Linked DNA regions of Prochlorococcus marinus str. MIT 0912. The protein of the gene in region 1 binds, or shares a complex with, the protein of each later gene. Links are inferred from orthologs where the notes say so. Each region holds a gene or a part of one and is shown on either strand. Other genes may lie near its edges.

The links. Proteins that work in one complex are often made in the same cells at the same time.
Region 2: the proteins of hisF (region 1) and hisH are in contact, whole or in part, in a crystal structure (PDB 6RU0), measured with the Thermotoga maritima proteins. The link is inferred for Prochlorococcus marinus str. MIT 0912 from one-to-one orthologs. Residues at the interface, in WP_004080486.1 of Thermotoga maritima: Met1, Leu2, Ala3, Arg5, Ser40, Glu41, Asp45, Glu46, Ala70, Glu71, Ile73, Asp74, Ile75, Pro76, Phe77, Asp98, Lys99, Ser122, Gln123, Glu161, Thr195, Leu196, Asn247, Arg249, Glu251; in WP_004080484.1 of Thermotoga maritima: Asn15, Arg18, Arg22, Arg117, Leu118, Pro119, His120, Met121, Gly122, Trp123, Asn124, Asn134, Gly135, Tyr136, Tyr138, Val140, Tyr158, Glu180, Lys181, Ser182, Ser183, Lys184, Ile185.

What each region holds. Positions count from the first base shown.
Region 1 is NZ_CP114783.1:1,768,672-1,772,907, reverse strand. Bases 2-2,777 are described here. They hold hisF (imidazole glycerol phosphate synthase subunit HisF), read right to left. Parts: upstream 1,887-2,777; coding sequence 1,116-1,886; downstream 2-1,115. Other genes in these bases: chlG (chlorophyll synthase ChlG), read left to right, coding at 2,174-2,777; O5640_RS10110 (DUF2862 domain-containing protein), read left to right, coding at 1,941-2,159; ubiE (bifunctional demethylmenaquinone methyltransferase/2-methoxy-6-polyprenyl-1,4-benzoquinol methylase UbiE), read right to left, coding at 337-1,035; O5640_RS10125 (DUF721 domain-containing protein), read left to right, coding at 2-326. Outside these bases: more of O5640_RS10125, read left to right, coding at 1-1; more of chlG, read left to right, coding at 2,778-3,124; O5640_RS10100 (16S rRNA (cytosine(967)-C(5))-methyltransferase), read right to left, coding at 3,186-4,236.
Region 2 is NZ_CP114783.1:687,134-691,156, reverse strand. The notes cover bases 1,277-4,023. They hold hisH (imidazole glycerol phosphate synthase subunit HisH), read right to left. Parts: upstream 3,092-4,023; coding sequence 2,462-3,091; downstream 1,277-2,461. Other genes in these bases: O5640_RS04245 (GuaB3 family IMP dehydrogenase-related protein), read right to left, coding at 3,689-4,023; trxA (thioredoxin), read right to left, coding at 3,150-3,473; rsmD (16S rRNA (guanine(966)-N(2))-methyltransferase RsmD), read right to left, coding at 1,825-2,448; petG (cytochrome b6-f complex subunit V), read left to right, coding at 1,758-1,877; O5640_RS04270 (c-type cytochrome), read right to left, coding at 1,312-1,701. In the rest of the region: O5640_RS04280 (serine hydrolase), read right to left, coding at 1-516; more of O5640_RS04275, read right to left, coding at 571-1,276. UniProt on the Escherichia coli protein: IGPS catalyzes the conversion of PRFAR and glutamine to IGP, AICAR and glutamate. The HisH subunit catalyzes the hydrolysis of glutamine to glutamate and ammonia as part of the synthesis of IGP and AICAR.

The sequences.
Region 1 (4,236 bases):
CACCACTTTACATAAAAAATAAAATTTTAACTATCGGAGCAAGCCATCCACAGTGGAGACAAGCTCTCCAATACAACCGTTTAGAGTTAATTGAATCTTTAAAATCATATGGATATCAAATAAGAGATCTACGAATTAGACAGCATTATCCTATTGATTTAGTCACTAGAGAAAGTGAAAAAGAAATCTGGGAAAAACACCCAAGTAGAATTGATAAAAATGGAACTACGAATTGTCCTTTTTGCAAAGTGCCTTCTCCTAAGGGAGAGGTAAAATTATGGGGCAAATGTAGTTTTTGTAGAAGGAAAGAATTGAGAATAGATTGAACAATTCACCTTACGCTTCAAGTAATAAAATCCCCATTTGCCCATTTGCTAAAGTTTGGTATTTTGCTTTTTTAAAGCCCGCAGAAAGTGCCAAATGAATTTGTTTTTCGCCTGAAGGGAAGTTAATTAAGCTTTTTTTTATGTATGAATATTCTTTTCCTAAACCAAAAAGTGATGCAATAGGAACTACATAAAAACTTAAATAAAATTTTTGGAATAGTCCTTGAATGCAACGTCCTTCAAAAGATCTAAAATCTAAAATTCCAGCTCTTCCACCTGGTTTCAAAATCCTTAAAGCTTCTTTTAGTCCAGCGAATGAACTGGAAAGATTCCTTAAGCCATAGGCCATTAAAACGCCATCAAATTGATCTGATTTAAGATTTGTCTCCAGAGCATCACCATTTATCCATTCAATTGAAGAATAGTTTTGTTTAGATCTTTCTCTCGCTACTAATAATGCTTGAGCAGCTGAATCTATTCCAATAATGTTTTCAGAGCTTTTTATATATCTAGCCAACATTATTGACATATCTCCCGTACCACAACAAATATCTATCCATTTCTCTCCAAAAGTCGGATTAAGAATATCCAACAATTTTCTTTTCCAAAACCTATGTAATCCGAAACTAAATATATCATTTAAAAAATCATATCTTGAAGAAATTGAGTTAAACATTTCCTCTATAGATTTATTATTACCAGGCCTCATACAAATATAGAAAAATACTAAACTATCACTGAAATTTTAACGCTGGATTCAATTTATACATCTTTTGATGAAAATATTTATTATTCGATTGGTCTTATGGGCAAATTCTCTTTAATTAAATATTCTTTTATTTCTCTAATAGTTAATTGTCCATCGTGTAACAAGGAAGCCAAGAGAGCGGCTGAGGATTTCCCAAGAGTAAAAGCCTCTTTAATGTGTCTCAAGCAACCAGCCCCTCCAGAAGCTATTACTGGTATTGGAACTTTCTCAGAAATAGATTTCGTAAGTTCTATGTCATAACCATTTTGAGTCCCATCACCGTCCATAGACGTTAATAGAATTTCGCCTGCTCCAAATTCATATACTTTTTCTGCCCATTCAACCACATCTAAACCTGTATTTTTTCTTCCACCACTTACATAAACGTCCCACTTATTAGGAATGATTTTGTTCTTTTTTGCATCTATTGCAACCACAATACATTGAGAACCAAAACAATTTGACCCTTCAGAAATTAAGGAAGGGTCCTTAACAGCACTTGAATTTAAACTTACTTTGTCAGCGCCTGCTCTTAATAATTCATTTATTCCATTTAATGAACTTATTCCTCCTCCAACAGTAAATGGAATCGTTACAGCTTCGGATGTGCGTCTAACCATATCAACCAAAGTTGATCTTTTCTCGTGTGTAGCTGTTATGTCAAGAAAGACCAATTCATCCGCTCCAGCCTTGCTATATCTACATCCCAACTCAACTGGGTCGCCTGCATCACGCAATCCAACGAAATTAACCCCCTTTACTACTCGTCCGTTTGAAACATCAAGACAAGGAATTAATCTTAAAGCAACCATGATTTTTAAACAGAGGAACTGTTAAGGTTGCCCAGACTTAAGCATTTTGATGCCATGGCCAAGCCAGCCTCCCTAACTAGGATAGGATCAAAAATCAAAATTAATATTGAACAAGTTCGTGATCGCATACCTTCTGATTTGATTAAGCAACTTTCAGAAGATCCAAGAGGAACAGTAATGGATTACAAAATGACTGATGGTAGAGGAATTGGTTTGGTGCTTAAACTTAAAGATGGCAGCCAAAATTGGTTCTTCGAAGATGAAGTTTCTTAACCCGAGATTACAAAGTGAGTGATGCTAGGCAACTCCTTGGAATAAAAGGAGGTTCTGAAACAAAAAACATTTGGAAGCTTCGTTTGCAATTAATGAAGCCCATTACATGGATTCCTTTATTGTGGGGAGTAATTTGTGGAGCAGCTGCTAGTGGGAATTACCACTGGGAATTAAGCAACGTTTTTGCTTCAATAAGTTGCATGTTTATGAGCGGGCCGCTCTTAACTGGATACACCCAAACAATAAATGATTACTTTGATAGGGAAATAGACGCAATAAATGAACCCAATAGGCCAATACCCTCTGGGGCTATTTCCCTTTTTCAAGTTAAATGTCAAATCTGGGTTCTATTAATAGCTGGTCTGGGAGTTGCCTATTTATTAGATATATGGGCACATCACACCATCCCTTCAGTCCTTCTGCTTGCATTGGGAGGTTCATTTGTAAGCTTTATTTACTCAGCGCCACCTTTAAAACTTAAACAAAATGGTTGGCTCGGAAATTATGCACTTGGTGCAAGCTACATAGCTCTTCCATGGTGGGCTGGACAAGCTCTGTTTGGACATTTAACTTGGACAACCTCACTGCTTACTCTTGCCTACAGTTTGTCAGGCTTGGGCATTGCAGTGATTAACGATTTTAAAAGTGTGGAAGGGGATAGAAGCCTTGGACTTGAATCACTCCCTGTCGTATTTGGTATAAAGAATGCAAGTCGCATTAGCGCAGGAATGATAGATATCTTTCAACTAGCAATGGTAATAGTTTTGATAGCGATAGGACAACATCTTGCATCTGTCATCCTGGTTTTACTCATAATCCCTCAAATAACCTTCCAAGACATATGGCTATTACGTGATCCGTTGAGTTTTGATGTTAAATACCAAGCCAGCGCACAACCATTTCTAATTTTAGGAATGCTTGTAACGGCTATCGCCATAGGTCATAGTCCACTGATTAGTTTGTAAAATTAATTATTAAATTTAAGAATAGAATGATAAATATTTAAGCTTCATTCATTTATATCTTTTATTTATTTTTAAATTTATTTAAAACTGCAATATAAAAACCATCCCCATTAGCTTTTTCTCCAGGCCATATTTGTTTTTCATAAACCAATATAAATTCAGCCTTTAATTGAAGAAACTTTTTTATCTGATTAAAATTTTCATCAGGGTGAATAGTACAAGTGGAATAGACCAATGTGCCTCCTCTTTTCAATAAAGGCGCCAAGGCGTTAAGTAACTGACTTTGAACAGAAACAAGCTCCTGTATATTATCTTGATTCATTCTCCATCTTGCATCAGGGTGGCGAGCGAGAGTACCCAGTCCAGAGCAGGGAGCATCAATAAGTATACGATCAAAAAAACCTTCCCATTCAGGATGTTTTAGTAATAATTCATTAGAATCAGCAACCAATAGTTGCAAACATTTAGTCCCTAGTCTCTCTGAGTTAGCTAATATTTTTTGAGATCTTCGTGATGATCTATCAACAGACCAAATCTTTCCCTCATTATTAATTAATTCAGCGATGTGTGTTGATTTACCACCTGGTGCGGCACAAGCATCAAGAATTTTTTCTCCAGGCAAAGCCCCTAATGATGGAGCGATTAGCTGTGATGATCTATCTTGAACACTCCATTTTCCTTCTTCATAACCCGGCCATTTTTTAGGCTCACCCCCACCAGCAGGGACTTCCAATCCATAAGGGCACCCTGGGATCAATTGGGTTTTAATACCGAAAGAATCAAAAATTTCTTTTACATCTTTTCTCTCTGCACGTAATTTATTCACTCTTATATCAATGGGGCTAACACTGTTGAATGCTTGCGCAATCTTATTAGCATCTTTAAATCCCCTCCAAGCAATCAATTCCTCTGCGAACCAAACAGGTATTGACTCATTTTTAGCTAATTCTAAACTCGGCTTCTTTGATTTAGGTGGTTGGAGATTTTTCTCCTTACTACGAAGAGCCGATCGCAAAATACCATTTACCACAGGAGCTAGCTTTGACAAACTAAGATTTTTTGTAAGTTCAACAGTTGTGTTAATCGCAGCAGCTGGAGGTATTCGCTCCATT
Region 2 (4,023 bases), 1.1 Mb from region 1 along the record:
GGCTACTTCAAACACAGGAAAAATCTCACCAATATCTTGATATGCCATCCAGCCTGAACCACTTCCAATTATATCTTTTGAAAGTTGCAACTTTTCATTCCAATGTATTTCTTTTTTCTCAAGCATTCTAAGTAAAACTATAAGAATAGGGACCTTGATACTGCTTGCTGCAGATAGTTTTTTATCAGATTGTATTTCTGCATAGACTTTTTTATCTAATGATAAGAAAAAAGCACTAACATCAAGATCTGGATTTTTTATTATTAGCCTTTCCCATTGAGTAATTAATTTTTCTAGTTTTTCGAATTTATCATTGTAAAATAATGTCAAATTAGATTTTCTGGCTTTTAATTCTTTTTCAATTGACCTACTTGAGTTCGCTACTTTATTAATTTTTTTATTTAAGTTATAATTTTGATTTATTGGGCCAAAAAACCTTAGAAAACTACCAAGTAAAACTGATAAGCCTATGCTTGTTAAAAATATATTTGTTATAACTTTGAGGTGACTTTTCACTTTGAAATGAAAAAATATAAACCTGCTGCTATTTATTGTAGCTTGTTATTTTAATTAATCACTTTTATTTTTAATTTTCCATCTCGTTTGGCTAATTATTCCTCTAATTAGTGCAACTTCATCATCTTTTATCTCACCTCTTAAAAGCAATTTTTTGATTTTAGTCATTTTAGCTTTATATGTATGTTTCATTAAGAAACCAATATCAAATAGAAGACTACCTGCATCGTTAATACAATCTTCTAATTTAATTAAATTTGCAGGAGAGCTTGTTTTTGTATGTGATTTTAAAAAATCAAGCTCATTAAATTGATTGAATTGATGAAGAACAATTGCTACTGCATGTGAAAGATTTAATGATGGATAATGCTCGCTTGTATTAAGACTAATCACTTTATTTGCTTTTAGAAGCTCTTCGTTAGACAAACCTCGGTCTTCTCTACCGAAAACTAAAGCTATTGTCTCTTCTCTTTCTGATCTGAAAGCCCAGCTTAAAGCATCTTTATTTGAGTTAAGTGGAATTTCACCATGTTCTTTTCTTCCGCAAGTAGCAATAATTCTTGAACAGTCTGAAAGTGAAGAATTTAGATCCTTATATACTTTTGCTTTTTCTAATATCTTCGCACCTCTGACAGCCATCTTTTTTGCTTCAAGACCTAAATAATCGCATTTAGGAGAAACTAGTCTTAATTCATGAACACTAAAGTTTTCACATAGTCTTGCAACGCTCCCAACATTGATTGGCCCCGCAGGTTCAACAAGTACAACTTTTAGAGTTTTTTTAGTAGACACTATTTAGTTGAGTGAATGCATATATGCCAATAGATCCGCCATTGATTGAGGTTCAATTTCAAAACTTGGCATTGGGGGAGTCAATCCCCGAATAACTTGATTGATGATTTTTTTATCACTCATCTCTTGAGTCGCTTCGTGGAGGTCCGGTCCTACAAAACCTTGAGCTGAAATCCCATGGCAACCAACACAGTTTATTTTAAATAATTTGCTTCCTGATAAAGCTTCACCTTGAATAGATAAAGTTTCAGTTATGAAAGGATCTTGCTTAAAGTCTTCCATTCTCCAAAAAAGGATAAGGCATGCGACAGTGGCTATGGATAATAAGAATATTCGCCAAGAGCTAATCTTTTGGTCCTTATTAATTAATGCTTTTGATGACGGAGTATTCACGAAAACCTCTTTGACATGAAAGAATTGATACTAGTAATGATGAAAAATGCGAGCCAATGATTGAGCCTCTGCTATGTGGGATTGTTCTTGGACTAGTTCCCATAACACTATTAGGCCTTTTTGTTAGTGCATGGAATCAGTATCGTCGAAGCAGTTCAATGCCTGATTGGGAATAAGAAAAAGAAGAGAGGTGTTTCCATAAAATTTCTTTTTATTTAATTCCCAACCATTATGTATTCTTGGCATTGATTTTGACGAGCATTCACATATCAAAGTTGATGTTTTTTTAATCCATTGTTTAGTCAATAAAAGTTCTTGAGAAAGTTCATATAACCTTGATTCATATGGAGGGTCAAGAAAAACAAAATCAAATTTTTCTTCAGAGTTAGAAAAATCATTGATAAAATCAATTCTTATGTTTTTTGGTCCTTTTTTTAGAAATGAGATCAATTCACTGCATATGACTTGAATATGTATTGTCTGATCAATGGTATTTGATACATCCATAAGGTTTTTTTTGCATATTTTTACTACTCTCCTGTCTTTTTCTATTGAAAGTACCCTTTTTACCCCTCTTTGTAGCACCTCACATGCCATGGCTCCACTTCCACTGCAAAGATCTAGCCAGCTTGCTCCGTTGATTTCGGTTCCAAGAATATTAATTATTGCCTCTCTCACTTTTGAGGAGGTAGGTCTTGTCTTTTGGCTTAAAGGACTTTCTATCCTTTTTCCAGAAATAAGTTTCAATTTCCCTTTCAAGCTAAAATTTACTTTTTTTTAACCAATTAATCCAATTAAAAATAAGTTTTTGTCCTGCGACTCCTGATTTTTCAGGATGAAACTGACAGGCCCCAGTATTTTTGTACCAAACAACAGATGTAACGTCAGTTTTACCAAATTTTGTTGTGGCTACGATGTTTTCTGGTTCAAGAGGACATGCTGAGTATGAATGGACGAAATACATCCAATTTGAATCAGGATGATTTTCAAGAATAGGACATTCGTTTGTTTTGTATATTGGAGACCAACCAATGTGTGGGATTCTTTCATTTCTTTCTTGAGGCAATTTGCGAATATGACCTTTGATGACGCCTAAACCTTCTGAAGTACCTTCATCACTAGTCTCAAATAAAAGCTGCAATCCTAAACAAATTCCAAAAAGTGGTTTACCGTTATTTATCCAGTCAATTATTGAAGGTACTAGTTCCGTTTGTCTTAAATTCATCATTGCGGGATCAAAAGCACCTACTCCTGGGAGAATTAGGGCATCACATGACCTGAGTGTTTTGATATCACAAATAATATCTAAAGGTTGATTAAGCCTTTTAAATGCTTGTTGAACGGAAAAAAGATTACCCATTCCATAATCTATTAATCCAATTTTTGCCAAAAGGGTTACCTTTGAATCACTTGTATTGGGCTTTAAATTTAAATTTTATAATTTGAGATTAGAGATGTTTGGAGATTGTTCCAGAAAGAGTGGCTTTAGGAACTGCTCCAACAACAGTATCTACTTTTTGACCGCCCTTAAAGATCATCAAGGTTGGTATGCTTCTGATTCCATACTGACTAGCAACATTTGGGTTCTCATCAGTGTTTAATTTGAATACTTTTATTTTGCCTTCGAAATCTTTTGAGATCTCTTCAACAATTGGAGCAACCATTCTGCATGGTCCGCACCAAGGTGCCCAAAAATCAACCAAAACAGGCACGTCACTCTGGAGGACTTCTTGTTCGAAAGAGGAATCAGTTACTGCAGAAGCTGTGGACATACCTTGGAAGTCTTAAGAACTCAATCATAACAATTGTATTTTGCCTATAAAAAGTTTTTCTGCCATTTTTAAACGAAGTTTGAATATTTATTTGCGTTTTTTGAATAAGAAAAGCCCGAACAAGTCGGGCATTTTGTGTGTGAGGAGTGTGAGAGCAAAGGCTCTCACTACTCAATTCTAGCCCTTGTATTAAATTCTGAAATCTTTCAGTAGCTTTATTTTCCCATTCCAAGTTGCTGTGCTTTTTGATAAACCTTTCCTTCTGTTAACAAAGAAGGTGCAACAACAACTTCAACTTTTTGCATTTCTTTGAGGTCGGTAGCACCCAAAGTCCCCATAGAGGTTTTTATTGCTCCTAACAAATTGTGGGTTCCATCATCAAGTATTGCAGGACCACAAAGAATGCTTTTTAAGCTACCGGTCGTTCCAACTTTAATCCTTGTGCCTCTAGGGAGAACAGGACTTGGGGTAGCCATGCCCCAATGAAAACCCTTGCCAGGAGCTTCTTGAGATCTTGCAATTGGGGATCCAATCATAACTGAGTCAGCAC